DNA from 2 places in the Paenibacillus sp. sptzw28 genome. Region 2 is predicted to be linked to the other one. Evidence: riboswitches for the same ligand, from Rfam matches in the RefSeq annotation. Region 2 holds a riboswitch; the other holds the start of a gene.

Region 1 (15,290 bases), 2.1 Mb from region 2:
CAATCAGTACACACGCGTCGGCAAGTCTCGTTTGCCCGGACGCGCCGATCGGCATGAATCTAATTTGCCGCGAATAGCGGTCACTCCAGGCCTCGCGGTCCGGATTAACTTGCGTTTCTGCAGGTTTAAGCATAAATCGAGCTGCCCGCCGATTTGAATGCTTCCGCCTTCTCCTTCATGCCAGCCTCGATCGCTTCCTGTGTTTCCAATCCGTGTTCGGCCGCATAATCGCGGATATCCTGAGTGATCCGCATGCTGCAGAACTTCGGTCCGCACATCGAGCAGAAATGCGCCGACTTCGCGGCATCGGCCGGCAGCGTCTCGTCGTGATAGGACATCGCCCGCTCCGGATCGAGCGACAAGTGGAATTGGTCGCGCCAGCGGAACTCGAACCGCGCTTTGGATAACGCGTTGTCCCTGATCTGCGCGCGCGGGTGCCCCTTCGCCAAATCGGCTGCATGCGCGGCTATCTTGTACGTGATAACGCCTTCCTTGACATCCTCTTTATTCGGCAGCCCCAGATGCTCCTTAGGGGTTACATAACATAGCATCGCCGTTCCGAACCAGCCGATCATTGCCGCTCCGATAGCGGATGTAATGTGGTCATAGCCGGGAGCGATATCGGTCGTGAGCGGTCCAAGCGTATAGAAGGGAGCCTCTTGGCACACCTCGAGCTGGCGGTCCATATTTTCTTTAATGAGATGCATCGGCACATGTCCCGGACCTTCGATCATAACCTGGACATCGTGCTTCCAAGCGATTTTCGTAAGCTCGCCGAGCGTTTCCAGCTCCCCGAACTGCGCTTCGTCATTGGCATCGGCAATCGATCCCGGACGTAAACCGTCGCCCAGCGAGAACGAAACATCGTACTTCTTCATAATTTCGCAAATGTCTTCAAAATGTGTATAAAGGAAATTTTCCTTGTGATGCGCCAGACACCATGCGGCCATAATCGAACCTCCGCGTGAAACAATTCCAGTCACACGCTTTGCCGTAAGCGGGATGTAGCGCAGCAGAACGCCAGCGTGAATGGTAAAATAATCCACACCCTGCTCGGCCTGCTCGATCAGCGTGTCGCGGAACACTTCCCAGCTGAGATCCTCCGCTTTGCCATCCACCTTCTCAAGCGCCTGGTAGATTGGAACCGTTCCGACTGGAACAGGCGAGTTGCGCACAATCCATTCCCGCGTCGTATGAATGTTTTTGCCGGTGGAGAGATCCATAATCGTATCCGCACCCCAGCGGGTGGCCCAGGTCATTTTCTCCACTTCCTCTTCAATGGACGAGGCAACGGCGGAGTTACCGATATTGGCATTGATTTTCACGTGAAAATGGCGCCCGATAATCATTGGCTCGGATTCCGGATGATTAATGTTTGCAGGAATTATCGCGCGGCCGACAGCCACTTCGTGCCTGACAAACTCCGGGTCCATGCCTTCACGGATCGCGATGTACTCCATCTCAGGCGTAATGATTCCGTTTCGGGCATAATGAAGCTGCGTCACGTTGGAACCCGCCTTCGCGCGGAGCGGCTGGCGCTCCAGAGCCGGGAACAGCTCGGCGCCCCGCTTGGCAGCCGTTTCCTCGGAGCTGAAGCCGTTGTCCACAGGCTTGATCTCACGTCCCTCGTAAGCTTCAACATCTCCTCGTTCTTCGATCCAGGCACGGCGAAGAGCAGGCAGTCCGCGGCGAACGTCCGCCTCGTAACCGGTATCTGTATAGGGGCCGCTCGCATCATATACACGCACCGGTTCGTTCATTTCTTCCGTACCGCTGCGGCTCGAGCTGGGCGACAATTCAATCTCACGCATTGGCACCCGTACATCAGCGCGGCTTCCTTCAACATACACTTTTCGGCTGCCCGGCAGCGGCGTCGTTAAAATAGACATAATAAAACCTCCCGAGGAATATTGGATAATCCCCTAGGAGGCTCATGAGGTTATGGGCAATTGTTGGACAAGAAGCTTAGCATGGACGGACCCGGTCATTGTCATTCCGATCGTCGTCACGCTCACCCGCCGTATCAGACACGTCCCTCCCCGAAGCGAATAAAAATAAACCGCTCCGGCGAAGGAGCGGTTTGAATGTCGCGGTCTTCCGCCTCGAACATGAAGACAATGCTTCAGGTCCGGGGCTCGGGCAATTCGTATCGAAGCGATAAGCTGCTGCAATAACGAAGCCCGTTGTCGCACATACAAGCCCACTTTCCTACGCTGGCATAACCCAGATCAGGTTCGAAGGGACCAAAGCAATCATCGCTTTATCTCAGCCAAAATCGGCGCCCCTAGTGGATTTCCTGGTTCGAGCATACCGCTGCCGGTATGTTTTGTCAACCTTGTTATAACATCTGTGCTGCGAATTCCGTCTAAACTAACCGATTCCGCTTCCTCCGCTCAGGCTGATAATAGGTCATTGTCTCCTGTGCACACCGACCGTCTGCTGCACATTTCCGGCAATCGTTACCGTCACTATATCGGATTTTACCGTGCCGTTATTATATGTCGCTGTGAAAGTAAAAGTAAGCGGGCCGTCAGCCAGCGTTTCGAAGCTCGCATCCCACATTTCACCGTTCCAGTCGGTTCGGCCGACGTTCCCAGCTGCGAGTACGACATTGAAACCGTTCAATTTAACTTCGACTTTGTCCGCTTTGGTGGCGGTTCCGGTAGCCGTTGTTTGCGCCGACAGCACAAACTTCTCCCCTGCCCAGAAAACACTGTACCCCCTCGGAGTATTCGGGTCGCCGGTTTCGTTTGTGTTGTAGTCCTTGCGCCGTAAATCCCACAGCTCCGTATGCCGCACTTGTCCGCCCACCATGAGCGGCAGCACCGGAATGCTTCTGCGGACAACAACTGGGGGTGCTTTACCGTCCGAGACCGTAAGCTCAACCTGATAGGTTCCGGCTTTCGTTGCTTTAAAGCCCGGACCGGCGGCAGGATAAGGATTATAGAGCGTATAAGAGAATGATTGATTCACTCCGTCAGGGGCCGTGACGATATATTTTACGCTCAATGGATCCTTGTCCAAGTCGTCTACAGCATGTGTCAGCATAACGGTATCGCCTTCGTACACAGGCCTTGGCGTCCAATTGAAATCAGCAGTCGGGGGCCGGTTCGTTTCGATGTAGAAATATTTCGGATTGCTCCAGCTACCCCAGTCGTATCCGTCGTAAGCCCGAACAACAACATACATGTTCACATGCTCCGGCAGGTCGACGCTCGGCCGCCAGGAAAGCACATTGCCCGGCTTGATGTCGGTATCGAGAAACTGAACGCCGCCATACTTGTAAATCTTGAGCTGGTAACGAGACTGCACATCGCCATCAGCATCGAAATAGCTCCAGATAAATGCCGGCCGGAATTCAGTCAGCTTCGTCGGGTTGTTTTGGTCTGTACTTGCCGGAACTGTGATTTGCGCATTCGGTATTTGATTATAAATGTTGACTTGCCTGCTGAACTGCGCTTCGACACCGGCCGAATCCTGAACCATCTGACGAATATTGAAATTCCCCAGGCTGTTGAACGTTTTGGTCCAATTTGTTCTTGATTTACTTTGCAGCGTTTCGCCGCCGCCCGTTGTTATGTTGCGGATATAGTACTCGTGCGGCAAGTTCTCCCTTCCGCCGTCTTCCGCATCGTAGGCCGTGGAGTTGATCGTGATCGGAACGCCTCTGAACGTGTTCCCGTAATTCGTCGTAAAACCGGGCACCGGCGGCGCGTTCGGTGTCGGAATGGTCGTGACATCGAGCGACACTATCAAATAATCGGACCAGGCTCCGTACTCATCCTTCACCGCCATGCCGATCTCGTAATTACCTTTCTCCTGAGGTGTTACCAGCTTCTCGTATACGGTGACACCCGACGGCGTGATATAGTAGAACTTTTTCTCTAAAATGCCTCGGGTCGTTTTGTAATCAATGCCTGTAGCCTCGGTTGAATAATTAGCAGAGCTTTCATACCGGTCCGGGTCATAGCTGCTATCCGTCCATATCAGCTTTCCATCGCCGCCGGGAGTGACCGTAAATTTGGATGCCGGACGCCGATGTACTGTGACCTTTTTCTTAAACGAATTCGAACTTTTCCGGTACCCGTCGAACGTCATACCCGGATAGCGGTAGCTTGAATTCGGATCATCCTTCGCCTGCAGCGTGACGATATAATCGCCGACTTTGTCAAAGGTCAGCTGCTCGGAATTATAGGTTTGGCCATTCTTTGATGAAAGACCCTGGTTATTGATGAAGCGCGGCGTGTGCTGAATGCTCCACCTGTAGGAGCCGGCTTTCGGATCGCCTTCCGGATCGAGGAACAGAATGTTATTATAGGCAACATCCGCGCTGGCCGTGCCTTCATCCCAGATGGCAAAGCTGTCGGACCATTCTATTTTGTTCTGCACCGCTTTATACGTAAAGGCACTGAACGTCACAAACGATTTGTCGCTGAAATAACCGAAACGCCCTTCGGCAAATGTGCTATCCGTTACCGTCAAAATCGGAATGCTGTTCAAGAACACATCGATCTGGCTGCCTACCGCTTTGATTCTGATGCCATAGCTTTTATTGGACTCAAAGGCATAGGATCCGGCTTTCAGCAAGGTCGGCTGACCGTTGACATACTTCATCAGATTAAAGGAATGGCCATCCGTTTCCACCGCGTACCGGTTGCGTGTATTCTGCATTCGGAACGAGAATCCGGCTGAATCTTGGTCATAATCAATGTTATCCATCCGGAAGCTGAATTTCATGTCCGCATCGTTTAGCGAGAGGTTAGAGACAAACTGGCCGTTGGTATACCCTCTACGCAGCAGCGGACTCGTAGTCGGCGTACCAACCGAGTAACCCATAGCTGTCGAACCGTTAGGTCCGTTAGATGGAAATGCTGTGATCACAAACCCATCCCCAAAGTACTCGCCATAGAGCTGCTGACTTGAGTAGCCGCAATAAGGAGCTGACTGTTGTATTTTGTTCCCCGAGGGATCAAACACATCAATCGTCGCACTTGAACATCCTCCGGTTAAAGGCCAAGACGTGCGATATCCGTCAGCGGTGACCGAACTCGTTTTCTCTCGAACTTTGTTTCCATTCAAGTCTACATAAAATTTGGTATAGGACGGATCCCAAGAGTATATCGAACCATCTTCGACATATGTATCCGCCCTGGTTTTAACCGTTCCTGTATTACTATCCAGGACATAATAAACGGGATATAACACTCCATAGCTGCTGTCATTCGCCTCATAGTTATATACCGTCAATTCATTTTTAAACGGGTTTATGAAAATTCCATTTAAGTACTGCGATATACTGCCTCCGCCTCCCTGGCCCTGACTTGTAGACCCCGAGCGATCCGGAGCAGTGAGATACTTCCTCCAAGCCAGCGTCATGTCGGGATTATACTTGGCGATATTCATGTCGTAAAAATTATCTTGGGCAACGTACCCTTCGTAGGTATACATGGCTCCTTTTGGGTCCGTGAATATCGGTTTGGAAACGCGATACTCCTGCATACTAGAGAGAAGTTCAGGTTTTCTAATCGGAGGTACTGTCCATTTCGGTAAATCTTTAATCGAAAGGTCCGGCGAAATTTCGAGCCACCGTGTACTATATGGCATGGATGACGTTGTATAAATGTTGTTATCACTTCGAAGCAAAATTTTACTTCCGTTCGAATGGTCAATCGGCCACCATCCTTGGCCGTTCGAATCGCCTTTACCCATGTATGGCCCGTATGAATTTTGATTGAGCTGCGCACCGGTATAAGCATCGTATACCGTTATCGTGTCATTTGTACCGTCAGAAGTCTTAACATACAGGTATTTGTCGGCCAACTCCCAAGAAACAAATTGAGCAATCGTATCAGGTATAGTTTTTATGAACACGTAAGGATTGCCATCCCTATACTGGTACTTTAAATAGTATGAGTTAGGATCATAAACCGATACCTGCGGAGATATCTTCTTGGGATCTAAAGCATAGATTGTTAGACTAACCTTGCCCCCTCCCACGAACTTGCGTTGATCGAAGTAAAATAACTTTTTATTCGATTTTAACTTCGTTAAACGATCATCGAACGTCGCCGGATACCCTTGCTGATCCAATAAGGTATTGGTCAATGAAGGGTTAAAACTCGTCGCTGCTCTCCATGGCGATAATCGGTTCGTTCCGTACCCGTTATCCATCACCTGTGAAGCAAAACCAATATTGGTATACTGGTTTCCGAAGTTTTTACCTTCACTGCTTATCAGGCTGCCGCCGGAAACGGTCCATAAGTTGTTTTTATTGTAGACTTCCTCGTTCGTATTGGTGATATAGACAGGCCAATTAATCATTACGTCCGGTCGGATCGTCGTGCTTGCATCCAGATCCGGCTGCGGATTCTTCCCTTCCACTTCGAACGAGACTTCCGGCGCATTGTTCACAATGTCCAATGTTAATGCTGATTCGGTAGTAGCCGAAGTGTCTCCCGACTTTCCATACTCTTCGATCACTTTGACATAGAACAAATATTTGCCAACCTTATCCGGATTGATCGTCACCTTGTCCATCTGGCCAATGATCGTTTTCCAAGCGTCGTCCGCAAATCCGTTATTGTTAGCATCGTATTTATACTTATAATCCGCTGCGACAATCTGATCTCCGTCCGGACTGTAGGACTTATTCAAAATAACGGAAGGTTCGTTACGGATACCAAGCTTCGGAACATCGAGCTTGGCGACCGGTGGCAAGTCCGGTTTGACAATAATACTGCAAGTAGCCGGATTTAACGATTTCAGGCCGGTTGAATCGTAAACGTGCAATGACACTTGAACGGTGATGTCTTGATTGGTTCCGTTCGTATATGAGGTGAGCTTGTTTGTCCACTCATCCCTGTTGTGATTGATCGTTCTGCCAAGGGGACTATAGCTTTTGGTTGCATCAAAGGCGGAATCCGGAACCGGATGATTCTCAATGACGCTTGGCGGACATTGAATGACGGGAACAGGATTATCCGGAATGACGTTTATATAGGTCGAAGCTTGGGCTGTAGTTCCCCATTGATCGCGGATCTGAGCGGTAATATTGTGGAAACCGGTGCCATCCATAGTGATGTTGTACATGCCCCAAGGTACTACCGGATACTTGCTTGGCAAGGACTGCATCCACGGATCGCTGTCGGCAAAGAAGAACTGATCAAAAGACAAGCTATCTCCGTCCGGATCGGTTGGCGTTGGCACAGAAGGATCATTAATAACCACTAAATTCAGCACAGTTCCTTTGGTCACTTCATACACCGGTTTCGTCGGTTCGCTAGGGCGTACCCATGCAATCGTAAATTGTGGGGGATAATTATTTGTCGGACCACTGACGGTAAGTGTTTTAGGACCGATCCAGCTCGATTCGCCGCAGCTGGTTTTAATTTTCATATAGACGCTATGTGTACCCACACCGATAACCGAAGGGTATGTACTTCGCGTATAGGTGGAATCACTGGATTGTCCGTTTACGTCAGGACCTATCCACGTTACACCTCGTTCAATTTTGAAAGAATGAGACACGTATGTACATGCTTGAAGCTGAAAATCTTTCGGATGAAGCGTAAAGGAATCCCCATAAGCAACGCTGCCTGGCAATACATCGAAATCGCCGCTGAAAGTACCTGCCTTTTCATAGAAAAAGGTTACATAGGCTTTCGGCTGTGAGCCTGTCAGATTTACAGTTACGCTTGAACCCGAACTGGATGTATCCAAATAGCCGGTATACGACATACTGCGGCCAATTATCGTACCTTTGGAACTATCCGCTGACACGGTTTGACTGTTCGGCAATGATGTGACGGCAATGGTGCTTTCACTTTCTTTTGTGTACGTTCCGGTTGAGCTGGTTCTCACCATATTTCTCACGTTGATTTGACCGGGCAGGTCGTAAACATAATACAAATACAACGTCTTAAATGCCCCATTATATGGGGACAATCCGTACTCGCCAGGTGTTGAATTGCTGAAATCAGTCGGTGGCGTGCCGGTTGTCGTTTTCACATATCCCGCGTAGGAATATCCTGCTGCTGAAGAATGAGTTGGTGTGTAATTCTGATTCGTCGTCAGTGCATCGGTTCGGTCCGGGAACACAGAGGAAAGACTTTGCCCATCCCGTGTGACATGCCGAATGTACGATGTACCGTCCGCGACTTTATCATAGTAATAGTTGACGATATATTTATCAAACGAACCGTCATAAGTGAATGAAGGCGTTCCTGTTAAAAAGGAAGTTTTTAAAGCCGGGTCACTACCATCTTTTGTTTCTTTATACTTATTGGCATAAACATAATTCGAATTAGTTCCAGGTGCTGGCGGATATAGAGATCCAGTCTGCATTGACTTCGATTGATTAGTAAAAGAGGCGTCGATATTTGTTCCATCCGTTGTATAGTGGTGAACTTTAAGATTTCCGTACAATTCAAATTGAATCAATATGGGGAAGAAATATCGCCATCCGTCTACCGCAGGGGCGCACTCACTACAAGCGTAGGGAGGATTATAACGTGTGCTGTAGTGATCGCCTGAATTTGTCTCTAACTTCCCTGTTACATTAAGGTCGAAACTGATGGTGCTAGTGTCTCTTCCCACAACATTTGACGCTGATGAAGTAAATTGGTTTTGACCAAGATAAGAAGTATATAAATTATAATCATCACCAATACGAGACGAAAAATAAAAACCATTGGGATCGATACTTGGGGTGTAAGGTTTAACTGATATGATATCTTTTACAACTCTATCGGGAAAAGAAAAAGTATAGGTTTTGGGTATTGAAACAGAGTCTCCTGGTTTGTTCGTTGTCCAATTACCCGAGGAATCTTTCCAAATATCATAATACATGAAGGCAACCGCATATCGAATGTTATTAACGGATACTGGCTGAATGTTTCTGTTATCACCAAGTGCCGTATCTGCCGAAGCAGGTACAGGAAACATTTCGAACAGAAGCATTATGACTAACGAAAAACCCAAAAGCTTGTTCACAGTTCTATAACGTCTCGTCATAATTGAAGTTACTCTCCAGTATTTTTTATTAATACCGCACTTGGATATCCGGCAACCAATCCAATGTAACCAATTTCCGACAAATTCAAAGATTTGTAATTTTTTATCCCATAATTGCTCAGATCATAACCCGAAACGATAGGATAGTAATTTATTCTTAGATCTCCTTTAGGCTCCCTATACAGTGAATTTCTAATCCTTAATGAGACATCAGAAGTATTATTGATTAATAAAAAAAAGGTTGTATCCATAACACTTTTAGCCGAAGTACTTGCACGAATATATTCATTTTCATCCAAGTAAGCAAGATCCAGTCGATAAAGATTGTTACCATTTACCTGTAGTGGTAAGTCATTTTTATCCAAAACCACGACTTTATTTTTATTTTTATTTAGATAAAATTCCCTACCCTTAAAATATGGCAAGAAAGGCTTACTATCCACCAGTTTTTCTTTGGCAATATCTTCAAGCTTCGGGATATTCTTATTTCCGATCCATACAAATTGATTCGCCCCATCCCACTCAACTGGAGCACCAAGCCCTTCACTAATGACCCGCAGCGGCACGAGCGTCCGGCCCGACTCTTCAATAATGGAAACAGGAAGTCTGATTGGTTTTCCATTCACCTTCGCCAATGAAGATCCGATTACGAATTCCAACACGGTATTCCCTTTGACAATTTGAATATTTTTACCATTAAGCGTTATTTTTCCGCCGAGCTTATCCGAAACAAAGCGGATCGGTACAAGCACCGAATCATTAACCATCTTCGCTTTTACATCCATTTTAACTTGCCGTGCATTATACAGCACTTCAATCGGCATACTCTTTACCTTTGGATTTCCTTCCTTAGCATTCACGGTTCCTACAGGCAACAATATAGATAGGGCCAAGATCGAAGCAATGATTTGTCTTTTCATAGTTTGTTTCCCCTCATATCATATTTAAACCTATTTTCTACCACATTCTACCACCATTCGCTATCATTCGACGAGACTTTCGCGCGAAAAAAGCACCTGCCTGCAAGCTAAATAAATAGCCTGCAAGCAGGTGCTTCCTGCTAATGTCTACCTCACACCGAACATGCAATTAATTCCTATATTACCCATTCATCCGACATTTTTCAACTATAAATTCACAGCATACCGCTTTCTGCAAGGAGCTTCAGCCAACGATCAGCCGAATGACGCCACGTAAAGCGCTGCTCGACCCGCTCTCTGCTCCTCCAACCCATTTCATGCCGCAGCTGATCGTTCTTCAGAAGCATGAGCAAATATTCGCGCATCTGAAGCTCCACCTCGCATGGATCAACAAGATAACCGGTGACCCCATCCTGGATGATTTCCTTCATCCCGCCGGCCCTCGTGGCCACTACCGGCAAGCCGCACGCCATCGCTTCCACATTGACGAGACCGAACGCTTCGCTTCGTCCGGAAGGAACGACTGCGACATCCGCTCCCAGAAACCAATCCGGCACTTCCGAGTACGGCACGTAGGGTACGAACTGCACATGCCCTCGCAGCCGCCGGCCAAGGCGGTGCAGCTCACGCACGTAACCGGTCGTTCTTGCCGATCCGTAGAATGCCCCGCCAACAACAACGAGCAGTGCAGCAGGATGCTGCTTGACCAACTCCGGCATCAGACGCAGCAGATGATGGACGCCCTTTTTCCGGATCAGCCTGCCCATAAAAAGAATAACGCTGCGGCCGTTCCAGCCCCGCGCATTGCGTAATTGTTCCCTGCGGGCTGCACCATCAGGCGTAAATTGCGAACGGAAGCGTTCCGTATCGACACCCGGATAAACCACGTTCAGCTTATGCGCGCACTGCGGCACGCGGGCCGCCACAACCTCCTGCAGAAACTCGCTGTTGACGATTATTTTCTCCGCCGCCTGGAAGCTTCGAACCAGTCTGGAATGACGAATCGCCTTCGTTCCGATGAACGTAGCTGAGTGCAGATGGAGCCAAACCCTTCCTTGCGGCCGCAGCCGCTTCAGCCTCAGCACAGTACCCGGACGGTTCTCAACCTCCGTAATATCCGGCTGAAACCGACGAATCGCACGCCCCACCCGACTCACATACTGAATTTTATCCCCTGCGGGAAACCGTACGCAATCCGCTCCGCTTAACGTTCCCTTGCGGGGAAGCGTTCTACCCGTTCTTCCGTAGATCCGTGCTTGAATCGCCGGTACGAGCAGCGGCACCAGCTTCTCCACGACACGCTCGACAGAGCTGCTGTTCGGAGAAGGCAGTGGAAAAGCACCCGGCGTCACAAACGCGATTCTGGGTCGCGCCATCTGAGCAACCAGCCCCTCTCTCCGCTTGTTGTCTTAGCATACGCCGCAAGCACTGCCGCTGAACCCGGCATTGTCCTAATCGGATATCCGAACGATGAACCGGCCTACCCGGGCAGCAGCCGCTCTGTGAGCAAAGACAGCACATAAATGCCCAAATAGGCTCCACATGCCAGAAATACGGGACTGAGAAAAACCTCATGCACCTGTGTCATAAACACGGTATCATCCAGCAGCGTCCGCATCACGCTCTCTGCAGCTTCAGCGAAGAATAGCGAGAAAGCGATCAACGCCAGAGCATCAATAATCACTTTGAGACTGCGCTTCCATCGACGCAGACCAAATAATAAACCGCCACCGATAATCACGCCCGCCAAAATCAAGACCAACACTGCAATCACCTCATCTCCCAGCATTCGCAAAAATCAATGCCGCTAAACACGCTGGAAAGCGGACTCTATTGATTAATAAGACGCAATATGTCAAACTAAGCCGGAGACCATAAGCTTGACCTTTACTGAAGAGAGGACGTGAACATCCGGCATGACAAAATGGCTGCTCCGATCGATGACTGAGCTTAGCTCGCGCAAATGGATATCGCGAGTAACCGGTCGATTCGCCCAGTCGCCCGCAAGCCGGCGCTTTATCCCCAGATTCGCCCGCATGTACGGCATCCGTGTTGAAGAAGCCGAGAAACGGCTTGAAGAATATAGCACGCTCAACGATTTTTTCACGAGAAGACTGAAGATCGGCCTGCGCGCTATAGATAATGATCCCGAAGCGCTGGTGAGTCCTGTCGATGCCCTCATCACCGGGGCCGGTGAGATTAAATCGGGTACGATTTTGAATGTGAAGGGACAGGATTATACAGTAGAAGAGCTGCTTAATCGCTCTCCGCGCACCGAGAACTATAAGAACGGTTATTTTATCGTGCTTTACTTGAGCCCGACCGATTACCACCGCATTCATACTCCGGTGGACGGAACGATCGTAGAGCGCGAGCATATCGCCGGCAAGGTATATCCGGTAAACGAGTTCGGCCTGCGCCACATGCGCAGAGTGCTTAGCCGCAACGAACGCTTGATCACCTATATCAGACATGCTCATGCCGAGACGGCCGTCGTCAAGGTAGGCGCGATGAATGTGAGCAGCATCAAATATGTCGAGCCTCTTCATGATAAAGTGACGAAAGGCGAGGAGCTGGCATACTTCGAGTTCGGTTCGACTGTGGTGCTTCTGACGGAAGAGGGTACATTCTTCCCGCGCGGCGATTTGCAGACAGGCTTGAAAGTAAAGATGGGAGAAAGAATCGGAACGATAGTGTCCCGTTAATTGCAAGCGCCGCTAACGGCCGTTTCATCCATCTTCATAAGGATGAAGCAGCGTTAGCAGCGCTTTTTTTGTATTACTTCTGACTGAACAAGCATTACTCAAACAGGGATTTCGCCACTTCTTCCATCCGGGAGGCTCCAAGCTCGATCATCTCTTCAGTTAGATGGGAGAAGCCGAATAACGCCGAGCAGTACTCCCTCTTCCCTATCCAGAACCTTCCGCCATCGGACCACCTCACGCCTGCATTGCCGCATGCCGCCTGAAACCGGGCATAGTCTTCCGCTTCGCCGCGCCACTGAGCATACAGGTGCAGCCCGGCATCGGTCTCCACCCAACGAAACCATCGTTCAAGCCTGCCGTTCATTTGTTCCTGGAAACGGATGAGCCTCCGTCCGCACACGCGCCGCATCCGTCTCAAGTGTCGCGCATAACCGCCGCTCGCCATAAAATTGGCCAAAGCTCGCTGCTCAGCCATACCTGAAGGTAACGGCTCCAGCAGCGCTTTGGCTCGGCGGAACGGCTCTACAAGCGATTCCGGCAGCACCGCATAACCAATACGCAAATCGGAATACATCGTTTTGGAAAATGTCCCGAGGTAGACGACTCTCCCCTCCCGGTCGAGCGCCTTCAGCGGTTCTGCCGGTCGTCCGCCCCAGCGAAGCTCGCTGTCGTAATCGTCCTCCACAATGACAGCGCCGCGCGTTCCAGCCCACTCCAGCAGTTCCTTCCTTCTACCGGCCGTCAGAACCGCTCCGCTTGGAAAATGGCGCGTAGGCGTGACGAACAGCAGTTGTGCGGCCCAATCCGCCGGCACGATGCCGCAGTCGTCGACAGGAGCTGCGATAATGCTGCCTCCGGCTGCCTGGACAGCTGATTTTGTGCCGGGATAACCGGGATTCTCCAGCACAACTGCGCTGCCCGGAGAAACGAGCAGCAGCGAAAGCAGCGCTATTGCCTGCATGGAGCCGTTCGTAATGAACAGATGGGACGGTTCGGCGTCGATCCCGCGAGACCTCCGCAGCTCATGTGCGATTGCCTCGCGCAGCGGCATATATCCTTCGAGCGGTGCAGCCGGAATGGGCCAGTGGTCCATCATTTCACGAATTTCCGCGTAAAGGGACGTCTTCCATCCCTCCACCGGGAACAGCCCCGGATCAACCTGACCGATATTGAAATCAATCTGCCCTGCTGCCTCTTGTCCCCCGCTATCATCAGGCCTGCGGGCCGCTTCAAGGCGTTGCGCCCAGCCGGAGAGCGCTATCGGCGCCGAGCTAATCTCTCCCCGTCTCCTTGCCTCAGCCGTCTCCGAAACACGAAAAGCCACAAACGTGCCGCTGCCTGCTTCCGTCCGGACGAAGCCTTCGGCAATCAGCATCTCATACGCCTGATTAACCGAGCCCCGGGACAGATTATACAGCTCCGCAAGCTTGCGGCTCGACGGCAATCGCATTCCTTCGGTCAGCACACCCTCTACAATCGCCTCGCGCAGGGCTTGAAACAGCGCTTCCGACTTTCTCCCAAGCTCCCTGTAATAGCGGTCGAAAGCAATCCGGGACTCCACAAAGAACACCTCCCGCCGACTCAAGTTAAATACCTGAAGTCAGACTCTTCTCAGATCTGCAGGCATCATAGAAACTGGTCTAATAAATTTACTCTAAATTGGATCTTTTTTAATGTCAATAATGGCGGTATGCTCATAGCTACAACCGAAGCGCGCCCGGAATAGTAAATGAATGGAGGAAGCTGCTATGCGCAGAAAAGAATTTGCAATCGATGATGAGGAGAACAAGGTGGAATTGGAGACGTTTCTTGAAGAAATGAGCTTTGGGTTCCTTGGCACCATCGGGGCGGACGGGCTTCCATCCGTCACTCCCCTTAACTATGTCTACCACCAGGGAACAATCTATTTCCACGGAAGCCGGATCGGCGAGAAGATGAGCAATTTATCCGCAAGCGGGGCGGTTACGTTCGCGGTTGCCAAGGAATATGCAATAGTACCGTCCTACTTTTCCGATCCGCTGATGGCCTGCCCGGCAACAGCATACTTCAAATGCGTACGGCTGGACGGCCATGCGGTTATCGTTGACGATCCTCACGAAAAGGCGCGCGCGCTGGAGGCGCTAATGCGCAAGCTGCAGCCGGAAGGCGGCTACAAGCCAATCGACGCTGACGATCCCGATTACATCCCCCGGCTTAAAGGGGTGGCTGTCGTCCGCATAGACGTACAGCGGATGAGCGGTAAATTCAAGTTCGGACAGAACCTGAAGGAAGCGCCGAGAGCTGCAATTACCGACGGACTCGCTGAGCGAAATCTTCCGCAGGATGCCGAGACAATCGAGCTTATGCGCCGATACTGTCCGCATGCTATCGGCGATTAGCGAAAATATTTTCTAATCTCTCGAAAAAAGCTTCGCCTATCGACCAGGTCGACGGCGAAGCTTTTTAATTAAATCACCGAATTTCCGAAGGGCTTTTTCCCGTATACTGCTTGAACTGTCTGCTGAAGAAGAAAATATCCCTGTAACCGAGCGCATCCGCCACCTCAGTCACGTTCATGCCCGCATGCATAAGCAAATGCTGCGCCCGTTCGATCCGTGTGCGAATCATATAGGTCTGTACCGACGTTCCGATAATTTCCTTGAATTTAATCGAA
Region 2 (15,290 bases):
CAGCTCCATAATTTCTTCTTCATATAAAACATCCGGTGTCACAGAGATAAAACACTCTTGGGCAATCAGCTTTGCCATCGTCTGAAACGAACCTTTAAACCAGTGAAAGTGCGCTCGCCTTACGCCGTGCTTTCCAATAAGATCACATGCCTTATCTGCATCGTCATAGACGGCATGAAGCACAATAGGACGGTCCAGTTCCGCGGCCAACGCGACAAACCTGTTTAATAGCTGAAGGTAAGGGCCTTCGTCAAAGAACCTCCCCTTCGCCTCCGCATCCTTGCGTGAATAATAAGGAAGCCCCACTTCACCGATCGCGAACGCCTCTCCGGCGTCATGACGCGTTCTTATCCACCGCACAAGCTCCTCCAGTCGATCTGCCGGCGGCAGCGGCTGCTCGGGGTGAAATCCATAGGCGGGCATCACCCGGCCCGGATAGCGGGCCGCCAGCTCCCGGTTAGACTTACAGGATTCGAGATGCATAGAGACGGCCACCACCGCCTGAACACCGTTCATGAAAGAACTGCGAAGCATCTCGTCGCGTTCCCCCGCGGCATACAAATCAGCATGAAGATGGCTGTCGATCCAACGCCCGACGGCCGGCTTCATTGAGCGGCCTTCTTCTTAAGTCCGGCATACGCCTCGGGCTCCGGCTTCAAAAGCTCATAGATTTCCCGCTTCATCGCATTAAAATCCGGATCGTTCCACAAGACTTCTCCATGCCGCGGACGCGAAAATGGTACAGCCAGCTCGCGCAGAACAACGGCCGGTGAGGCGGATAACACAATAATGCGGTCGGACAGCGTAATCGCCTCCTCAATGCTGTGCGTTACGAATAGGACCGAGCGCCTGTGTTCCTCCCACAACGACAAGAGCCATGTCTGCATATGCATGCGAGTCAATGCGTCCAGCGAGCCGAAAGGCTCATCCAGACACATTAGCGGCTGCGGCGACAGCAGCGCCCGCAGAAAGGATACGCGCTGCTGCATGCCGCCGGACAGCACATCCGGATACGCATTGGCCAGCCCGGCCAGACCGACGCGGTCCAGCCACTCCCGCGCCAATCTCTGCGCTTCCCTCCGGGCAATTCCGGCTATCGTCAATGTCAGTTCTATATTGCCCGATACGGTTAACCAGGGCATAAGGGCCGCCTGCTGAGGCATATAGGCGATTTGTCCCCGCTTCGCGTTCGCATCATATCCACTGATCCTGATAAATCCGGAGGTGGGCGTTTCCAATCCGCCGATCATATGAAACAAAGTCGTCTTCCCGCTCCCCGAAGGACCGATCAGGGATACGAATTCCCCTTCCCTGACATGGAACGAGATATCGGATAACACGGTCTTGGCAGCGCCGTCTTCGACGAATTTTTTCGATACCGCATTTACTTCTAGAGCAAGTCTCATCTTCCGGTCACTCTCCTCTCCCTGGGATTTGCCGGCCGCTGTTAACCAGCATGCGTTCAGCCAATGCGATCAAGCCGAAAAGCAGAAGGCTGAGAATGACGATAATGACGATTGCCGAGAACACGTTAGCAGTCTGCCAGCCCCGCTGAGAGACGAGCATGAAATTTCCCAGTCCCTCGCTGCCGCCGATTGACTCCGCATAAATTGCGCTGATGACACTATAGGAAGCTGCGATTTTCAGACCGGAGAACAAATAGCCGATTGCCCCCGGAAGCTCAAGCCGCCAAAATTGCTGCCGCTTCGATGCGCCTATCATTCGCATATAAGCGGCAAGCTTCGGGTCGCTCTGCGTCAGTCCGGTCAACATCGCCACAACGACAGGGAAGAAACAGACGAGCATTACAAGAATCACCCGCGGCATGATGCCGAAGCCGAACCAGACAACCAGGAGCGGGCCGAGCGCGATTATCGGAATATTTTGCGTCAGCACAAGCAGCGGATAAAAGCCGGCCTTCGCACCCGGAATAACATGCAGCAAGGCGGCGAGCACGAAGCCCGCCGCCGTACCTGCGGCAAAACCGAGGATCGTGACGCCCAGCGTTGCCAGTGTATGTTCCAGGAGCCGGGAAGCCTCCGACATCGTATTCCCCGCAATGACGAGCGGGGAAGGAAGCACATATTCATCGATTCCGAATAAGTCGACCGCCGCCTGCCATCCCGATATGAATACCGCGAAGACCGCAAGAGGAGGCCACAGTTTGCGAAATTTACCGCCCATCGGGATATTTCTCCAACAGCCTGTCCATGGATGCGCCGCTTTCGGGATTATAATATACTTTGATTTGCGATATTACCGATGGACAGCCCATTGATGTCATGGCCTCGTTCATCTCCTGAACGACAGCCATCAGCCGGCCCAGCTCGCCTTCCATCGTTGTTTCAAGCGGAGCAACCCGGTAAGGCACCCCGGAAGCCTTGATAATTTCGATCGCCCTGTCCACATAAGGTATGACGCTTTCCCCCCCAGGGGTATGCGGCAGGATCTGAATGCTCAGGAGTGCGTTAGCCAATTGCGACAATCCCCTTTCATCCTGTATATTTTAAGACTTATTTCGGCAAAAATTCATTCGTGAATGCTTTCCCGGCATCAAGCTTCTTGGTGAGCAGCTTGTGCTCAAGCATCCAATCTGCATAGTTCGACCACACTTCGGCCTTCTGCTCGCCCCAGCGCGCCGCATCGTCCTGATAGCGTGGGCTGAGCCATTTCTGACTGGCGCGCACCAGATCCGCATTCAAATCAGGCACGGCTTTGATCAATACCTCTGCCGCATCCTCCGGGTGCTTGATCGCATATTGGTAGCCTTCCGATGCCCCTGCAGTGAAGGCTTGTACGATGTCTTTATGTTCATTGATCATTTTCTCGCTCGTCTCAAGAACAGGAGTATAATAATCGAGCTTTTTGCTGTAATCCGTCAAATAAATCATGTTGATTTTTTCACCGCGCAGCTCGGCTTCAACGCCGGTCCAAGCATAGTAGATCCAGGCGAAATCAATATTTTTCTTTACCGCGGTGAAGAAATCGGCGTCGCCCATATTGACGATCTTCACTTTCTTGAAATCCGCCTTCTGCTCCTGCATCAGGGATTCGATGACAGCCGCTTCCGGTGGAGTGCCCCAGCCGCCGTATGTTTTGCCTTCGAAGTCTTTCGGTGATTTGATATTCTTGCTGGAAGGCGAGGCAAAGCCCGACGTGTTGTGCTGAATGACCGCCGCGATCGATACGAGCGGAACGCCGTTAATGCGAGCCTGTGTGACCCCTTCCTGGTAGCCTACGCCGAATTCGGCTGCACCGCTTGCTACCATTGTATCTGCGCCCGCTTCGCCGGACTGAACGATTTCCACATCGAGACCGTGATTTTTGAAAAAACCTTTATCCCGCGCAACGTACAGGCCGGTATGGTTCGTATTGGGCGTCCAATCGAGTACGACCTTTACTTTCGTTAGCGGCTTGTCCGCAGCTGGAGTGCCGCCGGCATTTGCACCGCTCTTATCGCCGCCTGGATTCGTATCCTTACTGCCGCTGCCCGAAGCGGCGTTGCTTTGAGTTTGTCCGCCTCCTTGTCCATCGTTCTTGGCACCGCATCCTGTCAGCGCGATCATAACGATCAGCACCGCAATCCCCCATTTGACCACAATCCCCCGTTTAGTTCCCAACACCTTGAAAAACTCCTCTCTATTTGTGCAAATCCCAATATGAACGACAACGATGATCTAACCTCTCCGGACAATAAAAAAAGCATCCCCGCTTCGGAAGACGCTTCGACGTAGCTCCGTAATTCCGGATACACGGGTCACTCCTTGTAAACAAGGAAAGAAAAACCCCGCAATTCCGGCTACAATGCGATTCCTACGCTGGCATTATCCAGATCAGGTCAAAGGGTCGGGATCGATCGTAAGGAATCCCCTCTCAGCCGGACTTCTCCAGCTCCCCATGATATTATTTCGTTTGTCGCTCCAACCATTATAGCAAATGCGGCCGGAAAAGACACTGATTATGAGCCTTAGATCTTCAATGTCATTTGTCTCATCATATTACGTGATGATTAATTCTTTTTCTTTCTGGCTATAAAACCCATTTTCGATGTTAATCCGAGTTCAATCAACAATTCGGTATATTCCTTATTGACACGAGTCAAAAAACCGTTCAACTTAGTTTGTATCTCACCGGAAACCCCTAGATTCATTGGAAACTTAAGGTTAGCCATGCCGTCTTCAGCATTAGCTTGCGGCCCGTCATTAATAAGCCAGTTCATATGGTTTATAAAATGATAATCCTGCGAAAAAAAAACTTCTCCATCCAGTCCCGCTTTGTCAAGCAATACCTCGAGACTTCTAACACTAAAGTAAAACAAATGCGCGCTGCGAAAATAGAACTTTTTATAATTCGGCAATGAATATGTTGAGAGCAAAATATCGTTTAAGTTCGGGACCTCGATATAAATTAGTCCGTCGTCTTTCAAATATTCTTTAAACTGTAACAAATATTCAAGGGGGTCATCTACGTGCTCCATCACCTGGAAGGAGCAAATAATATCAAATGATTTTCTTTTGAGCGGTGTCTCTGCCAAATAATCCGTGTATACCGGGCATCCGCAGATTTTTGAAGCAAATTGAGCCGACTCCTCATTTATTTCTATGCCGACCGCTTTGTTAACTTTATCCTTAACGTGAAATAGAAATTGTCCTGCCGAGCAGCCCACATCCAATAGTGCTTTATTTTTATTTAAAAAAGGCTCTATTCGCCGAACCCTTTCCTGTTGGAAGCCTACCGTGCTTCTAAACAAATCTTCTGCATTCGTATCTTGCAATAAATTCGGTTTATAGTCCTTCCTGTACACATTTTGGTAATAGTGTTTCAGTTCCGCATTATTCTTCATATGTTCGAGATAACCCAAATCACATGACGGGCAATAAAAGACGTTTTGCTTCTCCCCATGACGCAAACGGTCCGTTAATATTATTTCATTCGAAATACCGCATAATGGACAGTGCATGGGCTTACTCCTTGTTCGCTTGAAAATCAATTAGAAAATCCGCCCACGCAAGCTCAATTGGCTCGTCGATATTGACGACCTCTCTATCAATAATTAACGGCATTGTATTGTCAGTTATAATTTTCTTCTTATCAAGAAGACATTCTCTTGTTAAAGCATAGCATATCCCGTTTCGCCAGTACTTTTTATCGAGAGATTGCCTATAGACAATGCTAGAACCGGCGTCCTCGTAGAAGTGTAGCTTATTATCTCTTGCCTCAAATACTTTCTTTGGATGAAATTTTGAGGGTATTTCGCTTACCGTCACAACGGAATCAACTTTATTATTGATTAATAACTCGGCTGCTTTTTCAATATCGGCCGCCTGTCTTAGAGGGCTCGTGGGCTCGATGATTAATACAACATCAAATGCAGTCCGGTAGCATTTTTCAGCTTCCAATAGTGCATGTGTAATCGTTTCAACTGCTCCTGCAGTATCTGAACTTAATTCAGCCGGCCGTATAAAAGGGGCATCCAATCCGTAGTTTTTACCTTCGGCGCAATAATCTTCAGAATCGGTGGTAATGATTTTCGCATCCAACCACATCAATTTATTAAGGCAAGCTCCCGCTAGTCCTATCAAGGAAACACCCGATAATATTTGCATATTTTTATTTCGTATCCCTTTACTTCCGCATCTTGCCGGCACGATCGCAATGACATGTTTATTTAAATACATGTTCAACTCCCATCCTTTAAACGATTCAGATATACAGGCTTTTCATCCGCAGAGCTTCTTCTGCATGCTTCGATTACATGTAATGCTTTCAATCCGTCTTCAAACGTGCATAAAGGCGCTTTATGTCCATTTAACAGATGAATAAAATCCTTTGCCATATTTAGGAACATATCATTGCGTTCGATTTGGAACTTCATTTCTTGCCATTCCCGATTCATATTCAGCCCCATCTTGATCATGTTCGGTTCAAAACTCCAAAATAATGTGCCTTTCTCGCTAGTAATTTTAATGTATTTTTCGTGAGGGCGGCCGTATAAATCAAGGTGTATACGTACCCTGAAATTATCATCATAAAACGCTAATATATCCACGTTATCATCCGTCTCAATCTCCAGGGAACTTAAATGTTCGATTGTTGCAAAAATTTTTGAAGGCATTCCAAAGAACCGGATCATCAAATCGATAAAATGACTTTCATCCAATAAAGCGCCTCCTCCCAGATCTTTACTTGACATGAAGAAGTCTTGATATTTTTCCCAAGGATGCCAATCTGCCAAGTGAGCACTCATGACAAAATCCGCATATAGCGGTTTGCCGATATGTCCATCCTGCAATTTTTGCAGCAATATATCTATAGGAGGCCACCAGCGATAGGTGTAACCGACTAATAGCTTAGTTTGCAGCATATGTTGATCGAGATCTTTTAGCTTTATTGCATCTGCAAGATCTGTCGCGACAGGCTTCTCCAATAAAACGGGGATAGATAACTTCAAAAATTCAATACATTGCGGTACGTGATATTTGGGCGGCGACGCAACCACAATGCCGTCAAATTCTTCAGATTTTCTCAGTGCTTCATCCAAAGTGGTGAAGCAATTAGCCAATTCAACCAAACCTGCGGCTTCTTCCAGTCTGTCTCGGCGAGGATCCATCGCTGAAATACGGCAGCCCAAAGAAGCAAAGTTTCTCATATGCCTCTTCCCGGCAGAACCGGAACCAAGAACCAAAATATGTTTCTGTGACATGGGTTCACCTCAAATTCATGGTCATGGATGCATAGCTTTCTGGATCAAAGATAATTTCGATAAACATAGGGCCGTTTTTTCGATCCATCACCTGCAATATATGTTCTAGTCCCTTCTTTTTTTTCAATTGAACAGATTCACAGCCCATGGCTTCAACGCAGCGATACCAGCTTGAATTTGTAATCTCGACTGCCGTTTCGCTTATCTTTCTATTGGTTGCCGCCTGTTTGACAGAACCGTAACCTCCATCCGACATGTAAATAAATAGAATCGGAAGTTTATGTTCCACGGCTAATTTAATTTCCGCCAAATACGGCCTTACGCCTCCATCTCCGACCACGCACAAAATTTTCATTTCGAGGTTTGACAAAGCAAGACCGATTGCTGTCGGTATGGATGTCCCCATAAACCGGCCATTGCTGCTCCCGCAAAAATGGAGAGGGGATTTAGCTTTCCAGACGATTTCACCTATCGCACAAAACAACCCTGTATCCAAAACCAGTATCGTATCGCTGCTTAAGTGAGCTTGAATATCCTTCAGGATTTGCGCAGGCAGCCATTCTTCTTTGTACAGCTCCCTGTCCACTTCACGCCAATACGTTCTTAATAAATCATCGCCCCATGGTTTGCTTGCTATTTTCGACAAGATCATATCTATATATTTTTCTGCCGCGTTTGAGCTTATAATAAGATCAGCACGAAAGCCGTCATTGAACTCCGGCTCCACATTATCAATGATAATTACTTTTGCATCAAAAGAGCTTGGCCTGATAACCTCAGTATTTCTGAGACCGAAAGCAATAATTAAATCCGCTTCTTTAAGTATTGCATTTTCCGGTGACAGCTTTTTTATTTCGCCCGTCACTAAGCCGCCGTAAAAAGCGCTATTTTCGTCTATACATCCTTTGGCTGCTGCAGTTGTTAAAACCGGTACGCCAATCTCCCCCCAACGAACGAAGTTGAAATGTCTGGAGACCATTGATCCTAAAATAATGGCCGGTTTTGCTGAATGCTTAATCGCCTGAATGATTTGTTCCGATTGCTCATCTCCCATCATAGATGAATTAAGTCCAGCACTATTTAAAGGATTAATGTGTATAGATATATTCTCTTCCAACTTACTCGCGATATCGATATGGATCGGACCTGGAACTTCTTGTGTCGCAAGCTTGTTTAATTGATCCAAGCCTTTAAAATGTTTATCGAGTTTAGAATAGCCTTTTATAAAGGCACTGCACATGGAGAAATGATCGATCCGCTTATGGGCATAAAACCGGGGGGATTCCGAAGAATAAGCCTCGCTTATGGTTAGGGCAGGCCGCGCTTCATAATAATTCGACAGGATGCCCGGAATAAAATTGGCAAAACCCGGCCCTTTGATACCGATTGCTGCAGCACTTACCTTTCCATCCCTGCAGCAAGCACCAGCCATTAAAACCGCAGCCGCTTCATGCGCTGCCGGACAAAACCGAACGCCTCTGTCTTCCAGGGAAGTTACGAGGTCCAAGCTTATTCCGCTCCCGGTTAATCCAAATACATACCTGATTCCGTGTTTCACGAGTTCCTCAGCAAGGCGGTCAGCAATTTCTTTCATCTGGCTTCACCTTTATAAAAGCTGATTATTCTTTGACAGGAGAACTCAACGGCTTTGTCGACTGCTTCCATGCAGTAGCCCCCAATGTGAGGAGTAAGGATCACATTATCTGATTGTTTAGCATATTTCCACAGCTCGCTATTTTCAATATTCGGTTCATCTGCTAACACATCCAGACCGGCGGCCGCAATGGTCCCTTCCTTAATCGCTTGCAGCAAAGCTCTTTCATCCACAAGATCGCCGCGGGAAGTATTGATAAATACAGCGCCTTTTTTCATTTTTTTTATCTTTTCGGCATTGATCATGCCTTTATTCTCTTTGGTCAAATTAACATGTACACTGACAAAATCGGATGTACTTAATAGTTCATCCATATCGGCTGACTGAACATGCTGTGGAAAATTATTATTTACATAGGGATCATACCCTGACACTTTCATTTCAAATGCCTGCGCGTATTGTGCCATCCATGTTCCAATTCTGCCCATTCCGATGATACCAAGCGATTTATTTCTCAACATAACGCCAGGGAACTCCTGTCTGTTCCAATGCCCCTGCATCGTATGGTTTATTGCGCCCCGCAAGCGTCTCGCGCAAGCCATCAGCAGCAGCCATGAATGTTCGGCGGCCGGAGTTAATTGGTTAAGAAAGTCATACTGCCCTTTAAGAGTCAGCAATGGAATATTGCGTTTTTGCAGAGCTTCCCCGTCTATATGACTCGCCCCGGTCGTAGCCGTTACGACTAATTCAAGGTGCTTCGCTTTCCTGATGAAATCTGAAGTTATGTTTACTTTCATCGACGCATCCAAAAAAACGGAGCATCTTCTAAATTCGGAGCTTAATGATTCAGGATTGTCTTGGACAAAGCGTATTTCGAAGAATGGACTCAAATAGTCGTTCAATATGCTCAAACATTGTAAGGGACCGCTATATACCAATATTTTCAACACGACCACTTCCAAGCTTATAGATATTTCCTTCAGCTAAACCTTTAGTTGCGTTACGACAGTCGAATACAACCTTCGAACTTTCAACGATTAATGGAAAATCATAGTGTGAATGTCTTGTTAGGATCACGACGCAGTCGTAGCCTTTCAAATTTCTTTTTGTAATATTTTTTATTGAATTGCGCCTGTTACCTTTGTCGTCGACGAAGCTCTTCACAAAAAAATCATGATAATCGACCTTTGCCCCTTTCATCACGAGAAGGTTGAATACATCCAAGTTAGGGGACTCCCGTATATCATCCAGATCAGGCTTATAGGCCATTCCCAAGAGTAAAATTTTCGAGTTCTTCATGGACATCCCTGATTCGTTCAAGATGTCCATCATTTTATTTATTACAATGCGCGGCATCGTTTTATTGACTTCTTGCGCCAATTCAATATATTTGCTGTAGAAATTTGACTTTTTCGCCTTCCAGGATAAATACAGTGGATCAAGCGGTATACAGTGACCTCCAATACCCGGGCCTGGAAAGAAGGGCATAAAACCGAAGGGCTTGGTTGCGGCAGCGTCAATGACTTCCCAAATATTAACCCCTAATTCTTCGCTTAAACGTGCCATCTCATTGATAAATCCGATATTGACACTTCTGAATGTGTTTTCCAAAAGCTTTGTCATCTCCGCCGCTTTTGGAGTGGATACAAGCACTACTCTGTCCAAGATCGTTTCATACAGCAATGAGCCAACAGCAGCGCAGGCTCCGGTTGTGCCGCCAATAACCTTAGGTGTATTCCGAAGGTTAAATTTCTTATTTCCGGGGTCGATTCTTTCCGGTGAGTAACATAGATAATAATCTTTGCCCGCTGAATAACCCAATTTACTGAATTCTTTCTCAAAAAATTCTTCAGTTGTACCCGGAAAGGTCGTGCTTTCCAAAATAATGAGCATATTGTCATGAAGGTGCAGCTTAATCATGTCAACACTCAATTGAATATAACTCAGGTCCGGCTCTTGATTATTTTTAATTGGGGTTGGCACGCAAACAATAACCGTATCGGTTTCCGAAAGAATTCCGGAATCGGTTGTTGGGTGAAACTTTCCGGAATTAACGGCATTCTGGACTCGTGTAGATGGTATATCCTGGATATACGATTTACCTTGTCTGAGTAATTTTACCTTCTGCTGCGAAAGGTCTATGCCCCATGTTTGGAAACCTGCTGTAACAAACTCTATTGCCAAGGGCAAACCGACGTATCCCATGCCGAGAACTGCGATTTTTAACGATTTATCATCAATTTTTTGATCCAACAGAACCGTCTGCACGATACCACCCCCTTTCTATCCTTTACTAGGTTTCCTTAATATAAATAAGTCTCTTCTGACTATAAGGTTTTAGAGTCACAATGATATCCACAATTTGCTTGGACGCCCCGGGGCTTCCATATAGAGCACTGACCGGATATTGGCCGTGTTTTAATTGAAACCTGATCGCCTGTAATATATCGTTTTTGTCCGGTTCCACTCTTATTACCGCTTCACATCTTTCTCTCCCATCTTGACGTGAGCCGATTAATACAACAGGAGTTCCCAGAAAAGAAGCCTCCCTTATGAAACTTGAAGAGTTGCCTACCGCACATGCTGCTTTGGTCAGCAGGGGAATATAGATTTCAGGTTCAAAGTTCTTGTAAGCCCGTAACAGGACGCCGGGATTATATTCGCGGAAACGGCGTATGGCGCCCGATATATGATCGGAACCGGCATCTATATTAGGCCAAAGCAATATGACAGGTTCGCCTGTTTCTTTTAATGCCTGCAATAATTCCTCCATTTGAGATTGAGCTTCGGCATACTCCGTTGTAACCGGGTGAAACAGTACTAATAGATAGGGTTTGGTAATGTCAATTTTAGCCCCGACTCCTGATCGTTCCAGGAAATCTGAAGTGAGAGTCTTTGGTGCATTTGAGACCACATCTGCGCTGGGACAACCCAAGGGAAATACCGTATGCGGCTCCTCGCCCATTCTCACGATATAGTTCCCGGAACGCTGGGTCGCAGGAAAGTGATAATGCGCCATTTTTGTAATGGCATGTCGTGTTACTTCATCGATCGAGCCAGTAACCTCTCCGCCTTGCACATGAATCAGGCATATGTTCTGATAGGTCGCGGCTATTGCGGCTGCCAAAGCTTCATAACGATCGCCGATCAATAGTACAAGATCAGGCGATAATCTTCGGAAAGCACTGGTAAACTCGATAATCCCCAAACCGATTGATTTGGTCATTGTCCCCGGATTGGAACCGTCGATTTCCAAATACACCTCTTCATCAATGTTAAAACCGTCAGCCGCCACAACATTTATTGCTTTACCAAAACGATCCAGGAGCATCGTTCCCGCACAAACGACTTGCAGTTGGATTTCCGGTCTGTCTTTCATCTCCGTCATGATCGGTTTTAATCTGCCGTAGTTTGCGCGGTCAACTAATGCGACCGTAATTTTCATGGAACGAGTCACCCCCGGAACGTTTAATTTGTTGCTAATTTTCAAAATCGCTTTCTGTAAATTGATGGTTAACCGAGACGGATATTCTCAACTTTTTACCAATCAGATCCTTCATTCGATAGGGTGAAATCCCGCTTCCAGGTTTTTTGGAAGCTATCATCGGTTCTTTTAATACTGTTCCTGCGGGCAGATCGCTTCTTGCCACCAGACTTTTATAAAAAATATTGCGCATTTCTTTGTAATCGGCCGAAATGATTTCTTTATCGACGGAATGACTTAACATCCGCCCTACAAACCCAATTCCTTCAACCAATTCTTTAAGCTGATCCATGGTAATTGAAGAGGAAATATCAGGTCCAAACATTTGTTTGGAAAAAGTGACGTGCACTTCGATTATTAAGGCACCCAACACTGCCGCGGCAATTCCCGGATAAATCGTTCCCGAATGATCCGATAATCCTACCGGACACTGATATCGGTCTCTATAGAATGAAAGCAGGTTTAATCCCACTTTCTCGGGAGGAGAAGGATATTCGGAAGTACATTGGAAAATCAAATATTCGCTATTCGCTTCCCGCAGCCAGCCGATACAATTATCCAATTCTTCCAATGTGCACATACCTGTAGATATTAATATCGGTTTTCCGGTTTGTATCATCCGGTCAATGACGGGTCTATTCATAATTTCACCTGAGGCCACTTTCCACAAGGGAACACCTAATTCCTCCAATAAATCTACCGCTGCAACTGAAAAAGGCGAACTCAGAAACAGCAGCTTCCTTTCCAGTGCGTGATTGCGAAGCCCTTCCCATTGATCCCTTGTGAACTCCATACGTTTCCAATAGTCGTATCTGGTTTTATCCTGCAAACTGAATTTAAGCCGCCAAGGCTCTTCAGGCGTGCTTTCCTCCTCGGCGATATGAGTTTGAAATTTTATAGCATCTGCTCCTGCGGCAGCCACCGCATCAATAAAGGCATGGGCCATACCCAAGCTGCCGTCGTGGGCTTGGGCAACCTCAGCTATCACAAGGCATTTGTTATTCTTATAATAGGAGTCTAACAACTTCACATTTTTAACCCCCATAATGAACACGATGATTGTTTCATCTTATTCATCCAGCTGCACCTGAGACATGGATATCTGCCACTTGATTAACAAATGGACAGCACTCTGATAGATAAATAAAAAGCCACAATAGTGGCTTTTTTCGCTTAAGAATAAGAATGTTCTCTTAAAATTAAGCTGAAAAAACTTTTCAGCGCGGCTTGAACGTCATGTAAGATCGTATCCTTTGGCGGAGAGCTTATTGAGCGCTAGTCGAAACAGTCTTACAAGATCTTCACAAATGAAACTTAGACGATCGAATACTTCAGATTGAATCTTAATGGCCTCCAATTTTTTGACAGGAGAATCGATTGTGCCGAGTTCATTAAGTCTATGAAACCCGAGTATCATTACTACTTGTTGAAAGAATATGATATGCAAATGAGGATGCAAAAATTTCATCATCTCGATATAGTTAAGCTGGCAGGTACCTTCCAAATCTTCCTGAATCTCAGAAAAATTGTGTTTTTCGGATAAATCCAGCAATCGGCAGCACTTTTCTTTTCTTTGCAAACTCATTTTATTGAGTTCACTATAGATCAAGCTGAAACGTTCAAGCTCAGCCATCAGATTTTTGACCTTATTTTTCTTTTCCGGTATATCGATATGTTTTTTGTTTTCGTTAATCCATTCATGAAGTTTGTGCGGCATGCTGTCTTTACAATATCGTTCAACGACATCCGCCAGTTTGACGCATGTTGTTCCTTCTATTTTGGCCCCGCCTTCCGTAGCATTATAGACGGTAAGATGGGGATTTGCCCTGATCATTTGTTCCAACCGCAATTTAAAACGATAAAAGATCAGAGTTGACGGAATGCTCTTCCCGTCATTCCCCTCCATATACACGACAGGCTTCGATTTTAATTGTTCATCGACGTGTTTGTACTTTTCATCGGAATAAATGGATTGTCTGCTGTGAACAGCCCCATCCCTGCCGAAAGCCAGGTCCTGCCCTACCAGCACAATCGGGTTCGCTCCCATATACACCGCCGCGTCAAAAGCAAGATGGGCGGAACTCGGAAAACCGTCTAGAGCGCTTCCATCACCAACTACACGATTAAAAAAGCTGCCGTTGGAATCAAGATTGCGAAATACGGGAACCTTGGCCCCGGCAAAAGAAGGCATGATTCTTGGGTCGGCTACGGCAAATGCGATTAATGAAATGTCTTCAGGATAGACCATGGTTTCAAAATGCCGTTCATAGGAAGCAGGTGTCCGCTCTTTCACGCAGATGGCATCCGGGTGGATACGATTTCTCATGAGAGGCAGAATCGCGGATTCACTGCAAAGAATCAAACCTTTGCCTTTCACTTTTTGCAATTCATTAATATTGCCGTCCAAGGAGGGGCCGTTGGCGATAATAAATGCGGGAACATTCTTAAATTTATCTTTAAGGCAGCTTAAATAAGGATTCTCCACCACTTCATCGATATTCTCATAGATATTGCGAAAACCTAAAACAGTATCGTAATGATCGTTTCCAATCTCAAAAAAAATACTCATGAAATCATATATATAACGTTGAATGTCAAGATATCCTTCCTCTGACATTCTTCGGGCCGCAGGGGTATAAACGACTGACGGCGCGGTACAGTACAAGAGCACGGGAGTCGATAACAACTCCGAAAACGGCTTCTTGAAATCCGGAATATCGCCGACAAAAAACACAAACTTGCGGGTGCGGAATAATGGCTCCATATCAAAAAAATGCAGCATAGCCGTAAAGACATGGATATCCCTTTCGAATACCATAATAATTGTACCGACCGGTTTCTTCGCCAGAAGTTCAAACAAGGGGTATCCGAACCCGCATCCATATACGATAAGCAAGCTCGTATTTTCCAGCGATATGCTGTTACACCAAACCTCCGCTTGTTCGATCGGCCTGGAACTAGTAATTTGAAAAGTCGATGCATCCTCTCTATAACTGCAGACCGGATATCCTTCATTGGAAAATGAGATTTGAACTTTATTCCATACTTCTTGCCGGTCTACAAGCAGAACTCTTTCTTTTAAAGTGTCTGGCAGCAATGGCAGATTTTTTTGAAATATTTCATCGAGTTTTTCACGGATAACCTCAATTTCCGGCACTAGTGCTCACGTCCTTTGTCCACCTTAAAATAAATGGATGCAGCTGAAATTCCATCGCGTCGGTCAACCCGATAATGTCATTGTTTCGGATACACTGTTCCATATGTTGAAGTATATTGAGAAGTCCGCTGATTTCTGCTGTATATTTTCCATCCACCCTTCCAGAGCATAGATCCGCAATGGACTCCAATTGCTCTGTTGATTCAAGAAACTGCATATAGCCGGCATAACCTGAGCCTCTCTTCCAATTTGCAACCAAAGAGATCAACGAATGATGAAGGAGATTCAGGTTATGAATCATCATAGATTCCATTCACATTCCCTCTCTTTCGTTCTCTCATTTCATTTTCTT

The links. Region 2 has a riboswitch for thiamine pyrophosphate ahead of KZ483_RS18405 (ABC transporter substrate-binding protein). Riboswitches for the same ligand answer to the same signal wherever they lie in the genome.
Positions count from the first base shown of each region.
Region 1: it holds a riboswitch for thiamine pyrophosphate, as region 2 does, so the genes downstream of both, thiC (phosphomethylpyrimidine synthase ThiC) here and KZ483_RS18405 (ABC transporter substrate-binding protein) in region 2, are expected to answer to the same signal.

Region 1 is NZ_CP080545.1:1,940,973-1,956,262, reverse strand. It holds gene KZ483_RS28390 (ThiF family adenylyltransferase) at 1-133, opposite strand, end outside; gene thiC (phosphomethylpyrimidine synthase ThiC) at 126-1,889, opposite strand; TPP riboswitch at 2,189-2,296, opposite strand; gene KZ483_RS08760 (hypothetical protein) at 2,410-8,439, opposite strand; gene KZ483_RS08755 (stalk domain-containing protein) at 9,021-9,932, opposite strand; gene KZ483_RS08750 (glycosyltransferase family 4 protein) at 10,148-11,308, opposite strand; gene KZ483_RS08745 (transposase) at 11,413-11,697, opposite strand; gene asd (archaetidylserine decarboxylase) at 11,849-12,637, shown strand; gene KZ483_RS08735 (MocR-like pyridoxine biosynthesis transcription factor PdxR) at 12,732-14,198, opposite strand; gene KZ483_RS08730 (pyridoxamine 5'-phosphate oxidase family protein) at 14,386-15,015, shown strand; gene KZ483_RS08725 (helix-turn-helix domain-containing protein) at 15,089-15,290, opposite strand, start outside.
Region 2 is NZ_CP080545.1:4,036,872-4,052,161, forward strand. It holds gene KZ483_RS18385 (TatD family hydrolase) at 1-609, opposite strand, end outside; gene KZ483_RS18390 (ABC transporter ATP-binding protein) at 606-1,406, opposite strand; gene KZ483_RS18395 (ABC transporter permease) at 1,414-2,184, opposite strand; gene KZ483_RS18400 (thiamine-binding protein) at 2,174-2,476, opposite strand; gene KZ483_RS18405 (ABC transporter substrate-binding protein) at 2,514-3,566, opposite strand; TPP riboswitch at 3,794-3,908, opposite strand; gene KZ483_RS18410 (class I SAM-dependent methyltransferase) at 4,010-4,960, opposite strand; gene KZ483_RS18415 (acylneuraminate cytidylyltransferase family protein) at 4,965-5,678, opposite strand; gene KZ483_RS18420 (Gfo/Idh/MocA family protein) at 5,681-6,703, opposite strand; gene KZ483_RS18425 (thiamine pyrophosphate-dependent enzyme) at 6,708-8,297, opposite strand; gene KZ483_RS18430 (NAD(P)-dependent oxidoreductase) at 8,294-9,253, opposite strand; gene KZ483_RS18435 (nucleotide sugar dehydrogenase) at 9,225-10,565, opposite strand; gene neuC (UDP-N-acetylglucosamine 2-epimerase) at 10,591-11,742, opposite strand; gene KZ483_RS18445 (N-acetylneuraminate synthase family protein) at 11,777-12,811, opposite strand; gene KZ483_RS18450 (motility associated factor glycosyltransferase family protein) at 13,016-14,563, opposite strand; gene KZ483_RS18455 (hypothetical protein) at 14,925-15,251, opposite strand; gene KZ483_RS18460 (hypothetical protein) at 15,276-15,290, opposite strand, start outside.